DNA from 2 places in the Comamonas sp. 17RB genome. Region 2 is predicted to be linked to the other one. Evidence: riboswitches for the same ligand, from Rfam matches in the RefSeq annotation. Region 2 holds a riboswitch; the other holds the start of a gene.
What was found. Region 2 has a riboswitch for manganese ahead of mntP (manganese efflux pump MntP). Riboswitches for the same ligand answer to the same signal wherever they lie in the genome.
Positions count from the first base shown of each region.

Region 1: another riboswitch for manganese. It lies ahead of QM470_RS18560 (TMEM165/GDT1 family protein); the one in region 2 lies ahead of mntP (manganese efflux pump MntP).

Region 1 is NZ_JASHHY010000010.1:210,888-220,153, reverse strand. Features, by position in the region: gene QM470_RS18585 (KpsF/GutQ family sugar-phosphate isomerase) at 40-1,047, shown strand; gene QM470_RS18580 (KdsC family phosphatase) at 1,047-1,595, shown strand; gene lptC (LPS export ABC transporter periplasmic protein LptC) at 1,592-2,188, shown strand; gene rbp (RNA-binding regulator) at 2,303-2,794, opposite strand; gene rbp (RNA-binding regulator) at 3,029-3,364, opposite strand; yybP-ykoY riboswitch at 3,603-3,709, shown strand; gene QM470_RS18560 (TMEM165/GDT1 family protein) at 3,813-4,394, shown strand; gene metX (homoserine O-succinyltransferase MetX) at 4,510-5,640, shown strand; gene metW (methionine biosynthesis protein MetW) at 5,637-6,221, shown strand; gene otnI (2-oxo-tetronate isomerase) at 6,306-7,136, shown strand; gene QM470_RS18540 (glycerophosphodiester phosphodiesterase) at 7,259-8,455, shown strand; gene QM470_RS18535 (methyl-accepting chemotaxis protein) at 8,680-9,266, shown strand, end outside.
Region 2 is NZ_JASHHY010000005.1:280,874-290,139, forward strand. Features, by position in the region: gene QM470_RS11340 (cysteine hydrolase family protein) at 247-783, shown strand; yybP-ykoY riboswitch at 1,764-1,926, shown strand; gene mntP (manganese efflux pump MntP) at 1,946-2,515, shown strand; gene aspT (aspartate-alanine antiporter) at 3,166-4,851, shown strand; gene QM470_RS11355 (bifunctional aspartate transaminase/aspartate 4-decarboxylase) at 4,880-6,466, shown strand; gene QM470_RS11360 (M14 family metallopeptidase) at 6,722-8,470, opposite strand; gene QM470_RS11365 (DEAD/DEAH box helicase) at 8,636-9,266, opposite strand, start outside.

The DNA of each region.
Region 1 (9,266 bases), on a different contig from region 2:
TGCCCTGCAGGGGATGGGGCGGGCCGATAGAATTTCGCCATGAATGCTTCGCAAGTTGCTGTGCGCCCTGTTGCGCCAGAAGATCAGCGCGCCCTGGACCTGGCGCGCAGCACATTGGCCATTGAAGTGCAGGCCCTGCAGTCCATGGCGGACCGCCTGAACCAGGTGTTTGCCCAGGTGGTGCAGCAGATCCTGCGCCTGCCCGGCCGCGTGGTGGTGATGGGCATGGGCAAGAGCGGCCATGTGGGTCGCAAGCTGGCCGCCACGCTGGCGTCCACCGGCACCCCGGCGTTCTTTGTGCACCCGGCCGAGGCCAGCCACGGCGACCTGGGCATGGTCACCGACAAGGATCTGGTGCTGGCCCTGTCCAACAGCGGTGAATCCGACGAGATCACCTCGCTGCTGAGCGCCCTCAAGCGCCAGGGCGTGGGCATTGTGGCCATGACCGGCGGGCTGCAGTCCACGCTGGCACGCCATGCCGACTGGGTGCTGGACACCAGTGTCGAGCGCGAAGCCTGTCCGCTGAACCTGGCCCCCACCGCCAGCACCACGGCCCAGCTGGCGCTGGGGGATGCCCTGGCCATGGCGCTGCTGGATGCGCGCGGTTTCCGGGCCGAGGACTTTGCCCGTTCGCACCCCGGCGGATCGCTGGGCCGCAAGCTGCTGACCCATGTGGCCGATGTGATGCGTTCCGGCAGCGATGTGCCTGCGGTGCAGCCGGATGCCGACTTCAGCACGCTGATGCGCGAAATGGGCGCCAAGGGCCTGGGCTGCGCCGTGGTGGTCGATGCACAGCAGCAGGTGCAGGGCATCTTCACCGACGGCGATCTGCGCCGCTGCATCGAAGCGGGCACCGAGCTGCGCACGGCCACGGCCGGCCAGCTGATGCACGCCCGCCCCAAGACCGTCAGCACGGAAGCGCTGGCGGTGGACGCGGCCCAGTTGATGGAGCAGCACGGCATCACCTCGGTGATGGCGGTGGATGCCGCAGGCCGGCTGGCCGGTATCGTGCACATCCGTGACCTGATGCGCGCCAAGGTGATCTGATGGCCCACGCTGCTTTGCAATTTCCCCCCGATCTGCTGCTGAAGGCACAGAACGTGCGCGTGCTGTTCCTGGACGTGGACGGAGTGCTGACCGACGGCGGCCTGCTGTTTTCCGAGCAGGGTGAAACGTACAAGCGCTTCAACACCCTGGACGGACACGGCATCAAGCTGCTGCAAAAAGCCGGCATCACGCCTGCGGTGGTGACCGGGCGGGATTCGGCACCGCTGCGTCTGCGCCTGCAGCAACTGGGGGTCACCCATGTGCGCTACGGCACGGAAGACAAGCTGCCCGCTGCCCAGGCCATCCTCGATACGCTGGGGCTGGAATGGCACCAGGCTGCGGCCATGGGCGACGACTGGCCCGACCTGCCCATGCTCAGCCGCAGTGCGCTGGCCTGTGCGCCGGCCAATGCGCATGCCGAGTGCCTGGCGGTCGCGGATTTTGTGACGCCCCAGTCCGGTGGACAGGGGGCCGTGCGCGCGGTCTGTGACCTGCTGTTGATTGCGACCGGGGCCTACCGCCGGTTGCTGGAAGCCTATCTGCCATGATCCAAGCTGTCCGCCGCTCCTGGGAAAGCCTGTCCCTGTACCTGCCGGTGCTGCTGATGGCGCTGCTGGCGCTGGGCTCATGGTGGCTGGTGCGCAATGCGCCGTCTGCGCCCAAAACGGCGCAGGAGCGGTCCGTGGGCCACGACCCGGACTACACCATGGTCCACTTCATGGTGAAGGATTTCGATGTGCAGGGGCGCATGCAAAGCGAAATCCGGGGGGACCAGGCCGACCATTACCCCGATACCGATACCCTGGAAATCCAGAATGTGGATATGCGCGGCTATGCCCCGGACGGTGCCAAGACCACGGCCACGGCCAAGAAAGGCATCAGCAATTCGGATGCCTCGGAAGTCCAGCTGTGGGGCAATGCGGTGGTGATTCGGCAGCCTCTGCCGCCCAAGTCACCCATGCAGTTTGAAGGCGAGTTTCTGCATGCCTGGACCCAGGAAGAACGGGTGAAATCGCATTTGCCGGTGGTGCTGACCCAGGGCAAGGACCGGTTTACGGCCGACCAGCTGGATTACGACAATGTGTCGCGGGTGGTGCAAATGCAGGGGCGCGTGCGGGGGGTGCTGGAGCCCGGGCGTTAATACCGCGGACCGAATATGTGGCCGGCATGGCCGCGCAAAGATCCACGGGAAAGTTTCCATAAAAAAAGGCCTCTGTCAGAGGCCTTTTTTTGCAGCAGAGGTAATGCGGTGGGCTTATTCGCCGTTGTAGCCGCCACCACCGCCGCCGCCATAGCCGCCACGGCCACGCGGGCCCGAGCCATAGGGGCTGCGGAAGCCGCCGTCCTGGCGGCCGCCACCGTAGCCACCACCGCCTTCGCGGTCGCGGTTGTAGCCGCCACCGCCGCCACCACCACCGCCGTAGCTGTCGCGGCGGCCACCGCCGTCGCCATAGCCGCCACCGCCACCGCCACCACCGAAGCTGCGGGGCGGACGGGGTTCCATGGGGCGGGCTTCATTGACCACCAGGCTGCGCCCGCCCAGCGGCTGGCCATTCATGCCCTGGACGGCGGCACTGGCTTCGGCATCGCTGCCCATTTCCACGAATCCAAAACCTTTGGAGCGACCCGTGTCACGCTCCATCATGACCTTGGCGCTTGTCACGGTGCCAAACTGGGAGAAGGCCTGTTCCAGATCATTGTCACGCACGCCGTAGGGCAGGTTTCCTACGTACAACTTATTTCCCATCAATCGCTCCTCAATATCCTTCTTTGTTTGACCTATACAAGCCTTCATCGCACCGCGCGCTGGAAAACGGACCTGCAGATCACCCGCGGGAGTATTCCCGTAAAACATTATTAATGGGGGAGCAAAAGAAGCATTACCGTTGGGCGGGTAAATTTGTGACATTTCTAAACAAAAAAGGAACCCGAAGGTTCCTTTCTTTTCGCTTTGACGTTGAGGCGTAAAAGCGCGGGCTATTTAGTAGCTGTTGCGACGGCCACCGCCGAAATCGCCACCACCACCGTAGTTGCCGCCGCCGAAGCCGCCGCTGCGGGGAGGGCGGGGAGCCATCGGACGGGCTTCGTTGACCACCAGGTCACGGCCGCCGTGGTTTTGGCCGTGCAGGCCTTGGATGGCGGCTTGGGCTTCAGCATCGCTGCCCATTTCCACAAAGCCGAAGCCCTTGGAACGGCCGGTGTCACGCTCCATCATGACCTTGGCGCTGCTGACATTGCCAAATTCGCTGAAAGCTTGTTGCAGATCGTTGTCGCGGAAAGAGTACGGCAGGTTGCCGACGTAGAGTTTGTTACCCATGGAAGACTCCAGGAAAAAAGTGAAAACGCGATGGAGCCCTAGGTGTCCGCAAACGTGACGACGGTAGAGACGCTAACGCACTGGCCTCTGTGATAAGCACAAAAGCTCAAGGCATTATCAATCATAAGAATGCGAGTTTCACAGGGTATAGACAACTTTGTGCTGCTTACAACATGTCATCCGAGAAAACCCGGAAACCCCATTTAAACGCAGTGCACCACGGCGGGGCGGTAGAATGCCGTTTGTCTTTGGGGAGTAGCCCGTTTGGTACGCAAGGTGCCAAAAGCGTGCGTCAACAGACTTGGGGCTTTGCCCTATGGCGTACGCGGTTCTCTTGTTGGAGCTGGGCGAGACCATTGACTACACACCGATCCACGTGCCGGAGTCGGGGTGTGGTCAATGCGCGCTCGCAATCATCCGGCCGTGATTTACACAAGATAACCCCACCATGGACGCTTTCCTTGTTTCTACCGCCATCGTCGCCCTGGCCGAGATGGGCGACAAAACCCAACTGCTCTCCCTCGTACTGGCGGCACGCTTTCGCAAGCCCTGGCCCATCGTGCTGGGCATTCTGGTGGCCACGCTGGTCAACCATGCCCTGGCCGGCGCCGTGGGCGCCTGGGTGACCCAGATGGTCGGCCCGGACGCCATGCGCTGGATCCTGGGCCTGTCCTTCATCGCCATGGCGGTGTGGATGCTGATTCCCGACAAGCTGGACGATGACGGCACGTCCCAGCATTCCCGCTGGGGCGTGTTCGGCACCACGCTGATTGCCTTCTTCCTGGCCGAGATGGGCGACAAGACCCAGATCGCCACGGTGATGCTGGCGGCCCAGTACAGCGGCGCCTATGTCTGGGTGGTGGCGGGCACCACTTTCGGCATGATGCTGGCCAACGCCCCGGTGGTGTGGCTGGGCGACAAGCTGGTCAAGAAGGTGCCCATCCGCATGGTGCATCTGGTGTCGGCGGTCATTTTCCTGGTGCTGGGCTTGCTGGCGCTGTTTGCGCCCATGCTCAAGGATTTGGCATAATTGCCGCTCACGCGCCGATTTGCTACAGCTTGCGGGCGCTTTATAAATCCTGCTAAAGACCCGTCCGACGACATCTATCGACCCGGCCTCGTTTTTAGCGATGCCGGGTTTTTTCATGTCCTTCATCGCCACACCGCAATCCATGCATTTTCCGGATGCGCTGCCGCTGCAAAGCGGCCACAGCATCCGCGACTACACCCTTGCGTTCGAAACCTACGGAACGCTGAACGCCGACAAGTCCAACGCCATCCTGGTGTGCCACGCGCTCAACGCCTCGCACCATGTGGCGGGTGTCTACGAAGGCCAGCCCAAGAGCGAAGGCTGGTGGGACAACATGATCGGCCCGGGCAAGTCGGTCGATACCGACAAGTTCTTCGTCATCGGGGTCAACAACCTGGGCTCCTGTTTCGGCTCCACCGGCCCCATGCACACCAACCCCGACACGGGCGCGGTGTACGGCTCCAGCTTTCCGGTGCTGACGGTGGAGGACTGGGTCAATGCCCAGGCGCTGCTGCTGGACCGGCTGGGCATCCGGCAGATGGCGGCCGTGCTGGGCGGCAGCCTGGGCGGCATGCAGGCACTGAGCTGGACGCTGCAGTATCCGGAGCGCATGCGCCACGCCGTGGTGGTGGCCAGTGCGCCCAATCTGAACGCCGAGAACATTGCCTTCAACGAGGTGGCGCGCCGTGCCATCGTCACCGATCCGGATTTTCACGGCGGCGACTTCTACGCCCATGGCGTGGTGCCGCAGCGCGGCCTGCGGATCGCCCGCATGATCGGCCACATCACCTACCTGAGCGACGATGTGATGAACCAGAAGTTCGGCCGTGCGCTGCGCAACGGCCCGGACATCCAGTTCACCACCCAGGACATCGAGTTCGAAATCGAGAGCTATCTGCGCTACCAGGGCGACAAGTTCAGCGGCTACTTTGACGCCAACACCTACCTGCTGATCACCCGGGCGCTGGACTACTTCGACCCAGCCAAGAAGCACGGCGGCAATCTGAAGGCGGCGCTGTCCAAGACGCTGGCCAAGTTCTTCCTGGTGAGCTTCACCACCGACTGGCGCTTTGCCCCGGGGCGCAGCCGCGAGATCGTGCATGCCCTGCTGCAGAACCAGCGCGATGTGGGCTATGCCGAGATCGACGCCCCGCACGGCCATGACGCCTTTCTGCTGGACGACCCCCGCTACCTGGCCGCCATGCGCGCCTATTTCGAAGGCATTGCCAAGGAGTTCCGCGCATGACCGCCACCCCCACCATGCAAGCACTGGCCCAGCTGGTGCCCCAGGGCGCCCGCGTGCTCGATCTGGGCTGCGGCGACGGCGCCTTTCTGCAGTATCTGCAGCGTGAACGCGGCTGTACCGGCTACGGTGTGGAGATCAGCGACGACAACGTGCTGGCCTGCCTGCAGCGCGGCGTCAATGTGCTGCAGCTGAACCTGGATGAAGGCCTGGCCATCTTCGATGACAACAGCTTCGACATGGTGCTGCAGATAAACACTTTGCAACACTTGCGCAATACCGAAACGATGTTGCGCGAAACCGCGCGCGTGGGCCGGATGAGCGTGGTCACCTTCCCCAATTTCGCCCACTGGCCCAACCGCTTTTCGGTGCTGCGCGGGCGCATGCCGGTCACGCGCCACCTGCCGTACCAGTGGTATGACACGCCCAATATCCGCGTTGGGACGTACAAGGACTTCGAGGTGCTGGCGCACAAGAACCGCTTGAACGTGGTCGATTCCTTCGGCCTGCGGGAAGGCCAGGTGATTCGCACCCTGCCGAATCTGCGCGCCAGCACGGCGGTGTTCTGCCTCGAAAGAGGTTGATCTGGCGCACAGCCGGGCGCAATGTCGTCGCCTGCGACAGACCGGTGACAGACAGCAGGGCAGGGCGCTTCCGATAATGGGCCCATGCCCCAGTTCGCTGCCAACCTGTCGTTGATGTACACCGAGCTGCCGTTTCTGGAACGCTTTGCCGCTGCGGCGCGCGATGGTTTCCGGGCGGTGGAATACCTGTTTCCCTATGCCTATGCCCCAGCACAGCTGGCGCAGCAGCTGCGTGCCCATGGCCTGCAGCAGGTGCTGTTCAACGCGCCGCCGGGCGGCACCACACTGGACGCCATGGCCACCGCCTGGGATGCCGGTGCCCGCGGCACGCTGTGCCTAGCCGGGCAGGATGCTGCCTTCCGTGCGGGCCTGCAGCAGGCGCTGGAGTACGCCAGCGTCCTGCAATGCCCGCGCGTGCATGTGATGAGCGGCCTGCTGCCGGCGGGCCAAAGCCATGCCGGCGTGCAGGCCCTGGTGACGGAGCGCCTGCACTGGGCCGCCCAGCAGGCGCAGGATGCGGGGGTGGCGCTGCTGATCGAGCCCATCAACGGCCGCGACATGCCTGGCTACTACCTGCAGCGTCAGGACCAGGCGCATGCGCTGGTGCAGGCCGTGGATTCACCCCGGCTGCAGGTGCAGATGGACCTGTACCACTGCCAGATCGTCGAAGGCGATGTGGCCATGAAGCTGCGCCACTACCTGCCCACCGGGCGCGTGGGCCATATCCAGATTGCGGGCGTGCCCGACCGGCATGAGCCGGACAGCGGCGAGCTGCACTACCCCTATCTGTTCGATCTGCTGGACCAGCTGGGCTACACCGGCTGGGTCGGCTGCGAATACCGCCCGCGTGCCGGCACTTCGCAGGGCCTGGGCTGGCTGCAGGCCTATGCCCGCACGGACGCGGCAGAAATCTGAAAAACCCTTTGCAAGCGGTGCGCGGCGCCGCGAGGAGCCCTGCCTGTTTGGTGGTGAAATCAGGGGCAGAAAGCGCCGCGCCGCTGCGCGGATGGAAAAAACCTTTGCAACCGGAGACTGCCATGCCCGCCATCACCCGCCGCCACTGCCTGACCGCCACCGCCGCTGCACTGGTGGGCCCGTGGGGACTGACCGGCTGCAGCAGCCCGGCCCCGGCGCCTGCTGCGGCGGCCGCGGCACAGGGGGCCTCCCCCACCGCGCCCCGTACCGGCGCCTGGCCGCCCAAGCCGGCCCTGATTGCCCACCGGGGGGCCTCGGCCCTGCGTCCCGAGCACACGCTGGAGGCCTACCGGGTGGCCATTGCCGCCGGGGCGGACTTCATCGAGCCCGACCTGGTCATCACCCGGGATGGCGTGCTGGTGGCGCGGCACGAAAATGCCATCGCCATGCTCAACGCCGATGGCAGCCTGAAGGAGGCATCCACCGATGTGGCCGACCGCCGCGAATTTGCGGCGCGCAAGACCACCAAGACCATCGACGGCGAGCGCATCACCGGCTGGTTTGTGGAGGATTTCACGCTGGCCGAGCTGAAGACGCTGCGCGCGCGCGAGCGCATTCCCGCCGTGCGGCCGGCCAATGTGCGCTTTGACGGCCAGTTCGAGGTGCCCACGCTGCAGGAGATCATCGACCTGGCCAAGGCCGAGACCGTGCGCACCGGCCGCACCGTGGGCATCTACCCGGAAACCAAGCACCCCAGCTATTTCCAGTCGATCGGCAAGCCGCTGGAGCCGGTGCTGCTGCAGGTGCTGGCCGCCAACGGCTGGAACGACGCCCAGGCGCCGGTGCTGGTGCAGTCGTTCGAGGTGGACAACCTGCGCTGGATCCGCGCGCGCAGCACGGTGCGCCTGGTGCAGCTGCTCAGCCCCAAGGGCCAGCCCTACGACAGCGTGGCCCGCGGCGCGGGCCCCAGTTATGCCGACCTGACCACGCCCGAAGGCCTGGCCCAGGTGGCCACCTACGCCAACGGCATTGGCCCCAGCAAATCCATGGTGGTGCCGGTCAAGGAGGGCAAGAACGCTGCGCCCACCGGCCTGGTGGGGGCGGCCCACCGCGCCGGGCTGCTGGTGCATGTGTGGACGCTGCGGCCCGAGAACGCTTTTCTGCCTGCCGCCCTGAAAGCGCACCCGGTGGAAAACGGTGCCACGCGCGGCAATGTGGCGGCGGACTTCGAAGCCTTTTTGCGCACCGGCATCGATGGCATCTTCACCGATGACCCGGCCGAGGGGCGCAAGGCCATCGCCGCCTACCACGCCCGCTGAGCGGTGCCGCACGGCGGCGGGTGCCTGCCGTGGACGGCCGGCGGTCGATGGCGGGCCGGAACTGTACGTCGGCGGCGATAAAGGCAGAATTCCCTGTATTGGTGCAAAAAGCCCTGCGGTTGCCGTAAAAAGCGGACGAATCGGAGGGCTTTGCCGTTCGTCAGGACTTACTCAGTAACGCAATGTGAGAATCCGCCCGTTTTGTGTCCTGGTGCGGGTATCCCATGTTGTCCTCTTCTTCTGCGGCTGCAGGCCGTCGTTCCGTGGCCCGCCGGGTCACTGCCATCGCCATCGCGATGGTGGCGCTGGTGTTGCTGGCGCTGAGCCTGGTGACCGCGTCCATCACCAACCAGGCTTCGCGCACGCAGCTTGTGGCCAGCGTGGGCCATGCCACCCAGGCGCTGGTGGCTTCGGTCGACGCGGTGGAACATGCCAACCGCGACATGGTGGTCAAGGCCTCCGAAGGCTTTGCCCGCCACTTTGCGGGCCATGTGGCGCTGGACAGCGCCAGCGGCCAGCTGTCGGTGGACGGCGAGGTGTTGAACGGCAACTTTGCGCTGCCGGACAAGTTCAGCGCCGACACCGGTGGCGTGGCCACGGTGTTTGCCCGCCAGGGTGACGACTTTGTGCGCATCACCACCTCGCTGCGCAACCCGCAGGGCGAGCGCGTGATCGGCACCATGCTGGACCGCCAGCATGCGGCCTATGCCCGGGTGCGCGATGGCCAGAGCTTCATCGGCCGCGCCACGCTGTTCGGCAAGCCGTATATGACGCACTATGCGCCGCTGCGCGATGCGCAGAACCAGGTGGT
Region 2 (9,266 bases):
CGGGGAGTCGTGGGAGTTGCCACAGCGGCGTCGCTATGGATGCTGCAGCGCAAAAACTTGCTACAGTGGGGTTCCATGGTTCGCTGCACACTCACCACCACTACCTCCACTACCTCCACGACCGCTGATTGCGGACCGTGTGAAGTGCCGTGAGCGATCGGTCGATCCACTTCCCAGGCCCGCCAGCAATGGACAGGGCTTTTTTTATGCCCTTGCGCCGCTGGCACCACGCAAGGAAATGCATACATGTTTGCCCTGTTAGTCCTCGATGTCCAAGTCGGGCTGGTCCACGGTCCCGAATCCATGTGGCGCTGCACCGAGATGCTGGAGACCATCAACACGCTGATGGCCCAGGCGCGGCGCGCCGGAGCCCCCATTTTTCTGGCACGGCACATCGGTCCCGTGGGCACGCCCATCGGCCCTGGCAGCCCGTTGACCGAACTGGCGCCGGAGTTGCAGCTGGACGGTAGTGAAGTGGTGTTTGAAAAGCACCGCCCCAGCGCTTTTGCAGGGACCGGTCTGCTGGACAAGTTCCACGCTGCTGGCGTGAGCGGCGTGGTCATCACCGGAATGAAAACCCAGTATTGCGTGGACACCACTTGCCGGGCTGCGCGCGATCTGGGCCTGGAGGCCGTGCTCATTGCCGATGCGCACACCTGCGCAGACAGCCCTCAGCTGCGTGCCGAGCAGATCGTGGCACACCACAACGCCACGCTGGCTGGAGCGTTCTGCTCGGTGGTGCCTGCACATGCCTGGAGTTTCCCGGTGCCGGCCCAGGCTTAGCGCACTGCCGCGCCGGCATGCTGAGGCCTGACCCATGCCACCGCCGGCCCTGCGCTCGGAGCTGGTGCGCAGGTATCCGAATGCCGGTGCGGTGTGTGGCGTGCGTTTAGCGCAAAGGGGTATCTGTTCTCATGCGATGGCGCCGGTGCATCGCTTCCATGTGCGCGGAGACCGTCGGGTGCGATCGCGTGTTGTGCTCCCTGTGGTTGGTGGCTGCCCCTGTTTGGCAACGGATGCCGAAGAAAAAAGCCGGTGCCTTGCGGCGTGCGTGGGAACTGAAGAGAGGGAGGGAGGAGACGCTCCCAGGCCCGGCAAAAAGGTAAAGCCTGTGAACGGTAGGACCTGGACTGGAATCAGTGCACCGCCATGCAGCGGTACAGGCGCTGCACGGTTCTCACGCTGATGGCGGATGCCCTGGGAAATCGCCGCATGGCATCTTCAAGGGCCGCGCAGGTGCTGGGGAACAGGGCGGTGTAGTACGCCCCTTCGACTTTGATAATGCACCGCCTCATTGATGACTCCTTGAACGTGATCTGCTGTCTACCGTTTATCGGCTAGTTTGTATCAAACTGAAACAGAATTGTGTAAAGACAGCGTCGGTCAGCGGTTGCTCTCGCTGCAGAGGCCACCTACAGGGTGACAGCGGAATGAAAAAGTCGCTGTCTTCTGGCGCGTCCGCCATGCCCGGCAGCGCAGCAGGGAGCAATGCACCGGGTCCGGCGTGGAACGATGGGCCGTTGCCATGCCACCCCGGGCCATGCATGGGCAGTGCCTTGCCTTGCGTGGCAAGGCTGTTGCAGGTGTAGGTGTGCCGGTGGCTGCAGCCAGGCTGCGCGCGCTATCCATGGCATGAAAACTTCCGGAGGACCCCGGAAGTGCGAGCGATGCGCTGCAAGTGCAATGCAACGCATTCCAGCTGTGAAATAAGGCCTTTGGCGCCATTCGCGAAAAGCGGACACGGCGCGTTTAGACTGCGGGTTCCCTTGGGGAGTAGCCTGCTTCCGCCCTGGAAGCGTCTGCGTCAACACACTCGGCATCTTCATGCTGTGGCGCAGACATCCGTTCTTCGGTTGGCGAGACCATCGGCATGTCACCACGACGCAGGTCGGGCAGTGGAGGCATGCCGTTGTGCTCAGGCCCGACCGTATTCTCAGAACCCCAGATGAACGCTGCTTCCGTCACCCTTTTGGCGCTCGCCATGTCCACGGATGCCTTTGCTGCCGCCATTGGCAAAGGATCCGCCCTTGTGAAACCCCGTTGGTCAGAGGCTGTGCGCACCGGCCTGATCTTTGGTGTCATCGAGGCCATCACTCCGCTGGTCGGCTGGGCGCTGGGCTATGCCGCTGCCGACTACGTCAAATCCTGGGACCACTGGATCGCCTTTGTCCTGCTGCTGGTGCTGGGCCTGCGCATGGTGGTGGGAGCGTTCCAGCACGCCGATGCACCGGAGATGAGCAAGCCCGCACGGCACGGGTTCTGGCTGCTGGTGGCCACCGGTTTTGCCACCAGCATCGATGCCATGGCGGTGGGCGTCGGCCTGGCGTTCCTGGATGTGAACATCACCGTGGTGGCGCTGAGCATCGGGTTTGCCACTTTCGCCATGGTGACGCTGGGCGTCATGGTGGGGCGCCTGCTGGGTCACATCACGGGCCGGTGGGCAGAGGCCGTGGGCGGCCTGGTGCTGATCGCCATTGGTTCGCTGATTCTGTACGAGCATCTGTCCGTCGCCTGAGAACGGCACCATATCCACGGCCAGTGCTGCACCGCCATCCATTGCAGCGCTGGTTCCGTGGATGTGTGAATGTGCCCCATTTTTCGACTGTGCCTGACCGCCACAAAGCTTCTGATGGGCATGCGCAGGGTGGGCCGTAAATAGGCCAAAGAGATATTTATGGGCGCCCATAAAAAATCCCGCTGCCGGCGGGATTTTTTATGAAGAAAAAGTTGCCGACAGCCAATGCGGCATGGTTTCTTGCCGTGCATAGGGGCTTGCGTTTTTATAGCAGGTCCATATTGGGGGCAGCCGAATTGCGTGATTTTTTCAGCGTGGCAGAACGCGCATGGGCCGCACTTTTGCGGCGTCCCAATATGCCGCCGTCACGGATATGGGTGCCATCGCCTTTCCCATTTTTTTCTGTCCTGTCAACCGTCTGCTGCCACCCATCCACATATGGGTATCAGGGCATGTTTTTTGTGCCGAAGTGTTTCAAAAACAGAGGTGTTCCACGCGAATTTTTGTCGGAGAAAAGGAGGACTCTGCGTCTGAAACCAGCGGATGCCATGCACCAATTTATCCGGCAGCGCCACCAAATCCTCGCTTTTGAGTGGTCATCTTTTATTGCGAATGTTCTGATAAAAGTTACGCACGAAGAAGGAGGTCTCATGCAGTACGTTTCCGGTATCTTCAAGCATTCTCCCGAGATAGCGCTCTTCCTTTCCCTGGCCTTGGGGTATTGGATCGGTAAATTCCAGTTCGGTAAATTCCAGCTCGGCGGAGTGGCCGGATCGCTGCTTGCAGCGGTCGCCATCAGCCAGGTGGGCGTGACCATCGACAACGGCGTCAAGTCGATTCTGTTCGCGCTCTTCATCTACGCCGTGGGTTTTGAAAGCGGCCCCCAATTCTTCCGTTCCCTGGGACGCCAGACCATCCGCGAGATCGTCATGGCGGCCGTGCTGGCGCTCAGTGGGCTGGTCACGGTGGTGGTGCTGGCGCGCATGTTCGAGCTGGACAAGGGCCTGGCGGCAGGCATTGCCGCTGGCGGACTGACGCAATCGGCCATCATCGGCACGGCCAGCTCTGCCATCGACAAACTGGGGCTGGCCGCAGACGAGTCGCAGCGCCTGCAGGCCAATGTGGCCATCGGCTACGCGGTGACCTATATCTTCGGCTCGTTCGGCGCCATCATTGTCTGCGTCAACATCCTGCCGTGGTTCATGCGCCGCAGCATCCGCGATGACGCCATCAAGGCCGAGGCCGAAGCCCTGAAGGGCGCACGGGTCTACGGCCACGGCGAGACGCCCGCACTGCCCGACATCGTGGGCCGCGTGTACCGCGTGCAGGTGGGGGCCGGCAAGACCGTTGCGGCGCTGGAGCACAGCGTCAGCGGCGGGCCGATCACGGTCGAGCGGGTCCAGCGCGACGGCAAGCCCATTGGCGTCAGCCCGGAGCTGGTGCTCCAGGACGATGACCTGCTGCTCATCGTCGGCCGCCGCAGCGGCGTGGTCGGGCTTGAAGCGCTGATCGGACCAGAAACGCTGTCCGAGCCCGGCATGGAGCTGGTGGTCACCACGCGCGACATACAGATTGGCGGCAAGGAGTTCGTGGGCCAGACCGTGCGCGCCATCATCACGCTCAGCACCGATCTGCGGCACGGCATCTACGTGCTGGGGGCATCGCGCGGCGGGGTGAAGCTGGACCTCAAGGACGACACGGTCATCGAAGCCGGCGACGTGGTCACCGTCCACGGCGTGCAGGAAGACCTGCAGCGCCTGGCAGGTCGCGTCGGGCCGGCCATCATTCCCAGCGACAAGACGGACTTTGTGTTCCACGGCCTGGGCCTGGTCGTCGGCCTGTTGATCGGCCTGTTCGTGGTGCGCATCGGCGCGATTCCACTGACCCTGGGCGCGGGCGGCGGTGCACTGCTGTCCGGCCTGGCCTTTGGCTGGTACCGCAGCCGCCACATGAACATGGGCAATATGCCCAGCAGTGCCTCCACGCTGTTGCGCGACCTGGGCCTGGCCGGCTTTGTCGCGGTGGTGGGCCTGCAGTCGGGCCAGGAAGCCGTGCACACGATTGCGCAGAGCGGCCTGTCCATCTTCCTGATTGGTGTGGTCGTGACGATTCTTCCGATGATCCTCACGATGCTGGTCGGCCGCTACGTGCTGCGCTATGACAACGTGGCGATCTTTGCGGGCGCGCTGTCCGGATCACGCAGCGCCAACCCTGCATTCGGTGAGGTGCTGGACAAGGCCGGAAATTCGATTCCGACCACCCCGTTTGCCGTCACCTATGCGCTTGCGAATGTGTTCCTGACGCTGTTGGGCCCTTTGGTCGTGGCCTTTGCCTGACTTCAACTTTGAAACGGAGTAGATTGAGATGACTGATTACAGCCAATTCACCAAGCTGAGCCCTTTCGAACTCAAGGATGAGTTGATCAAGCTGGCCTCCGGCCGACCCGCCAAGGACATGCTGAACGCCGGCCGCGGCAACCCCAACTTCCTTGCCACCGTGCCGCGCCGGGCCTTCTTCCGCCTGGGGCTGTTCGCGGCCACGGAATCGGAGCTGTCCTTTTCCTATATGCACGGCGGCATCGGCGGGCTGCCGCAGATCGAAGGCATCGAAGGCCGTTTCGAGCGCTTTCTCAGTGAATTCCAGGACCAGGAAGGCGTGGCCTTTCTGCGCCGCGCGCTGAGCTATGTGCGGGACCAGCTGGGGCTGTCCGCCTCGGAATTCCTGCACGAAATGGTGGAAGGGGTGCTGGGCTGCAACTACCCCGTGCCGCCGCGCATGCTGCGCGTCAGCGAGCAGATCGTGCGCCAGTATGTGATGCAGGAGATGGTGGGCGGCCGCGTGTCGGCAAAGAAGGTGGACATCTTCGCCACCGAAGGCGGCACCGCCGCCATGACCTACATCTTCGATTCGCTCAAGCAGAACAAGCTGGTGAGCAAGGGCGACAAGGTGGCCATCGGCATGCCGGTGTTCACCCCCTACATCGAGATTCCGGAGCTGGAAACCTACGGGCTGGAAGCCGTGGCAATCAACGCCGATCCGGAGGCCGGCTGGCAGTATCCGGACTCCGAGCTGGACAAGCTCAAGGACCCGGCGATCAAGATCTTTTTCTGTATCAATCCCTCCAACCCGCCATCCGTGAAGCTCAACGACCACGGCCTGGAAAAGATTGCCCAGATCGTCAAGAACGACCGGCCCGATCTGATGATCCTGACGGACGATGTCTACGGTACCTTCGCTGACGACTTCCGTTCGTTGTTCTCGGTGTGCCCGATGAACACCATCCTGGTGTATTCGTTCTCCAAGTACTTCGGCGCCACGGGCTGGCGGCTGGGCACCATCGCCCTGCACCAGAACAATGTGATCGACCAGAAGCTGGCGGCCCTGTCTGCGGCCGACAAGACCTCGCTCGAACACCGGTACGCGTCCATCACCACCGATGTGCCCGGGCTGAAGTTCATCGACCGTCTGGTGGCCGACAGCCGCACCGTGGCACTCAACCACACGGCCGGGCTGTCCACGCCCCAGCAGGTGCAGATGGTGCTGTTCTCGCTGTTCGCACTGATGGACGAGAGCAACCATTACAAGGCGGCGCTCAAAGGCGTCATCCGCCGGCGCCAGGGCGCGATGTACGCCGAGCTGGGCATCGAGGTCCCCGACGACGAGAACTCGGTGGACTACTACACCCTGCTGGATCTGGAGAAGATCTCCGAGCAGCTCTACGGCGCCGAGTTTGCGGCCTGGGTGAAGGGCAGCTTTGCGGCCAACGAGCTGCTGTTCCGCATCGCCGATGAAACCGGCATCGTGCTGCTGCCGGGCCGGGGCTTCGGCACCCCGCACCCCTCGGGCCGCGCCTCGCTGGCCAACCTCAACGAGTTCGAATATGCGCGCATCGGCCGGGCCCTGCGCAGCATGGCCGACGAGTACTACGCAGCCTGGAAGAAGAAAAAATGACGGCACCCCGGGCCGCTGCGCACCACCATGCGTGGCGGCTCGGACGGTCGGCTGTCAGGTTGAATGGGGCGGTATAGGTCGGAGTAGATCGGTATAGGCCAGCCGCCCCGCAGCCCCGCCAGCGATAAAAAAGCCCCGGAGCCTGAGCGCCGGGGCTATTTGTTGGGGTGGGATGTCCGGGGGCTGCCGATGGGCCGCGCCGCTGTGCCTGCGCACCGCTGCGCATCATTGCGCCTGGGGCTGCTTCAGTCCTATTCAGTCTTCTTCGAACACCAGGGTGGTGGGCGCCATCACGCGGGCCAGATCGCCCAGTGTGGGGATGATGCCCTGCTTCACATAGCTGTAGGGCGTATCGGGCTCCAGCGCGGCGGCGGCCACATTGGCCAGCGGCTGGTTCATGCTGATGAAGTAGCTGCCGGGCACGGCGTCGATGGCGTTGCGCACCACGCTGATCTTGGCATCGGCACCGGCGGCGGCATAGCCGTCGCTGAGCACCGGGGCCTGTTCGGCCACGCGCTGCACCTGCACGCCCAGCAGGCGCAGGCGTTCCACCGCGCGGTCGCTTTGCGGCGACAGCCAGTAGCCGCAGGGGCGGGGGCGCTGCAAGGAGGGGCGCAGTTCCTGGCTGGAACGCCAGGCGGCGCGCACCGTCTTGTCGGCGCCAGTCAGCGGATCCAGCATGACCACATCGCGCTGGGTCTGCTGTGCCTGCGCGGCCACGGTGAGCTGGCCCTTGCAGGCCTGGGAAGCCACATCGCGGGTCACAAAGGACTGCACCTTGCTCAGATCGTCGGCACGGGCAATGGTGTCGTTCAGCGCGGCCGTCAGTGCCGTCACCTGGGTGTGGACCCGGCGCTGGATGTGCAGGCGCTGCAGGTCGGCGCCGCGGCTTTGCACCGTCAGGCTGGGCAGGTTCTTCAGCGCCGCCATGTTGAACAGGCTGGTGGGCGCAGGGCTGCCCGTGCTCAGCACCTTGTCGGTGGGGCTGGCCGTGTAGGCCCAGTCCACGCGCTGTCCGGCCTGGGTCAGGCTGTCGGTGATGGGGCGGTGCAGCCACTCGCGTTCGGCCTTGGCCACGAACTCGTGCACATTGGGGCTCAGGCCGTACTGCAGGCCGGCATCGTCGGCGCGCAGGGCGTCGAACTGCTCCAGCGTGGGGTGGATGGCGGCAAATTCCTCGGCATTCACCACCACGGTGGGGCGGTAGTCCCGCACCAGCTTGGCCAGTGCGCGGGCTTCGGGGGTTTGTAGCAGCAGGTGATCCTGCGTCAGCAGCGTGCCGTCCGCAGTGGCGGCGCTGCCGGCTTCAAAGCCATCGGGGTTGGCGCGGGGCACCAGCACCACATTGACCTGGCCCAGCAGGGGGTGCAGTCGGCCACCGGCATCCAGTTCCTGGCTCATGGCCAGCAGCGCCTCGGTGGGGGCAAAGTCCGTGCCTTGCTGGCCGGCCACGATCAGTACCGTGGGGCGGCGGGTCTCGTCCAGGGCTTCGGGGTTGATGGCGCTGGCCTTGGCGGCCACCAGCGCATGGATGGGGCGGCCTTGCTGGCTGGTGCCGATGGTGATCAGGCCCAGGCGCACGGGCTGGCCCAGTGTCTTGGTGGACAGGGTCTGCAGCAGCGTGCTCAGCTCTTCATTGGTGGTGAAGCTGCGGCGGCCGTTTTCCAGGCCGGGCGTCTGGTAGCGCACGGCGGGATCGGGGAAGCGCAGCGCCACTTCACCGGCGTAAGGCAGGGCTTCCAGCGCAGGGGCTGGGGCGATCGGCGTGGTTTGCGCCGTCGACAGAATGGAGGAGGGCGAGCCGCCGGCGGCCTCGGGTGCGGGTGTGCGCGCCGGGGCCGGAGCGGGCGCGGGCCGGCTGGGTTGCCAGACGGGCAGCGGGGTACTGGCACAGCCGGCCAGCACCGTGGCGGCGCCCAGGACGCTCAGCCACCGCAAGGGGGCAGAACGGGCTTCCGAACGATCCTGAAGGGAGGAGGGGGCGAAAGTGGAGGGCGTGGTCATGGTGTGCGGGTACCTCGGGTCACGGTCAGGCCATTCCGCAGCCGCAAGGGCGTGCGGGTGGCGCAGGGGCAATGCTAGCTGCAGCGTGGGGAGTCCGTGTGTCAGCGCAGGGCGCGCTGCTGCAGTTCGAAAACCTGCAGGCGCAGGGCCTGCAGGTGGGCGGGATCAGCGGTTGTAACCGCCGCCACCGCCACGGCGGTTGCCACCGCCAAAGCCGCCGCCGCCATTACCGCCACCGCCGCCATTGCCACCGCGGCGGTTGCCGCCGCCGAAGCCGCCACGGCGGCCGCGATCGGCCATGCTGTCCACGCTGGTGCGCATCGGGTCAGGCTGGCCGCCATTGCCGCCGCCGCCATTGCTGCGCGGAGCGGCATTGCGGATCACGCCCACATGGGTGCCCAGGTGGGCGTTGGCGCGAGGGGGTTGGTCGTCAAAACGGCTCGGCCCTTCGTAACCGTCGCGGATCTGGCGCTGGGGTTGGCTGCGCGGTGCGCGTTGCTCGTCGCGGGGGAAGTCGCTGCGCGGTGCATCGGCACGCGGGTTGTCACGCGAGGGGCGTTGGCGCGAGCGATTGAAGCCCTGGCCGCTGCGGCGTTGCTGGGCGTCGCCCTCACCGGCGAATTCGGGGCGCGGTGCACGGGCCTGGTCGTTGCCACGGCGGTTGCTGCCGTTGCTGTGACCCTGGCGGCGCTGGCCGTCTTCGGATGCCGCGGCACCCTGGCCACCTGCGGCGGGGCGGGGGCCCTTGCCCTTGCCGGCGGCACGGTCGCCACCCTGGGCCACCTTGTTGGTGCGG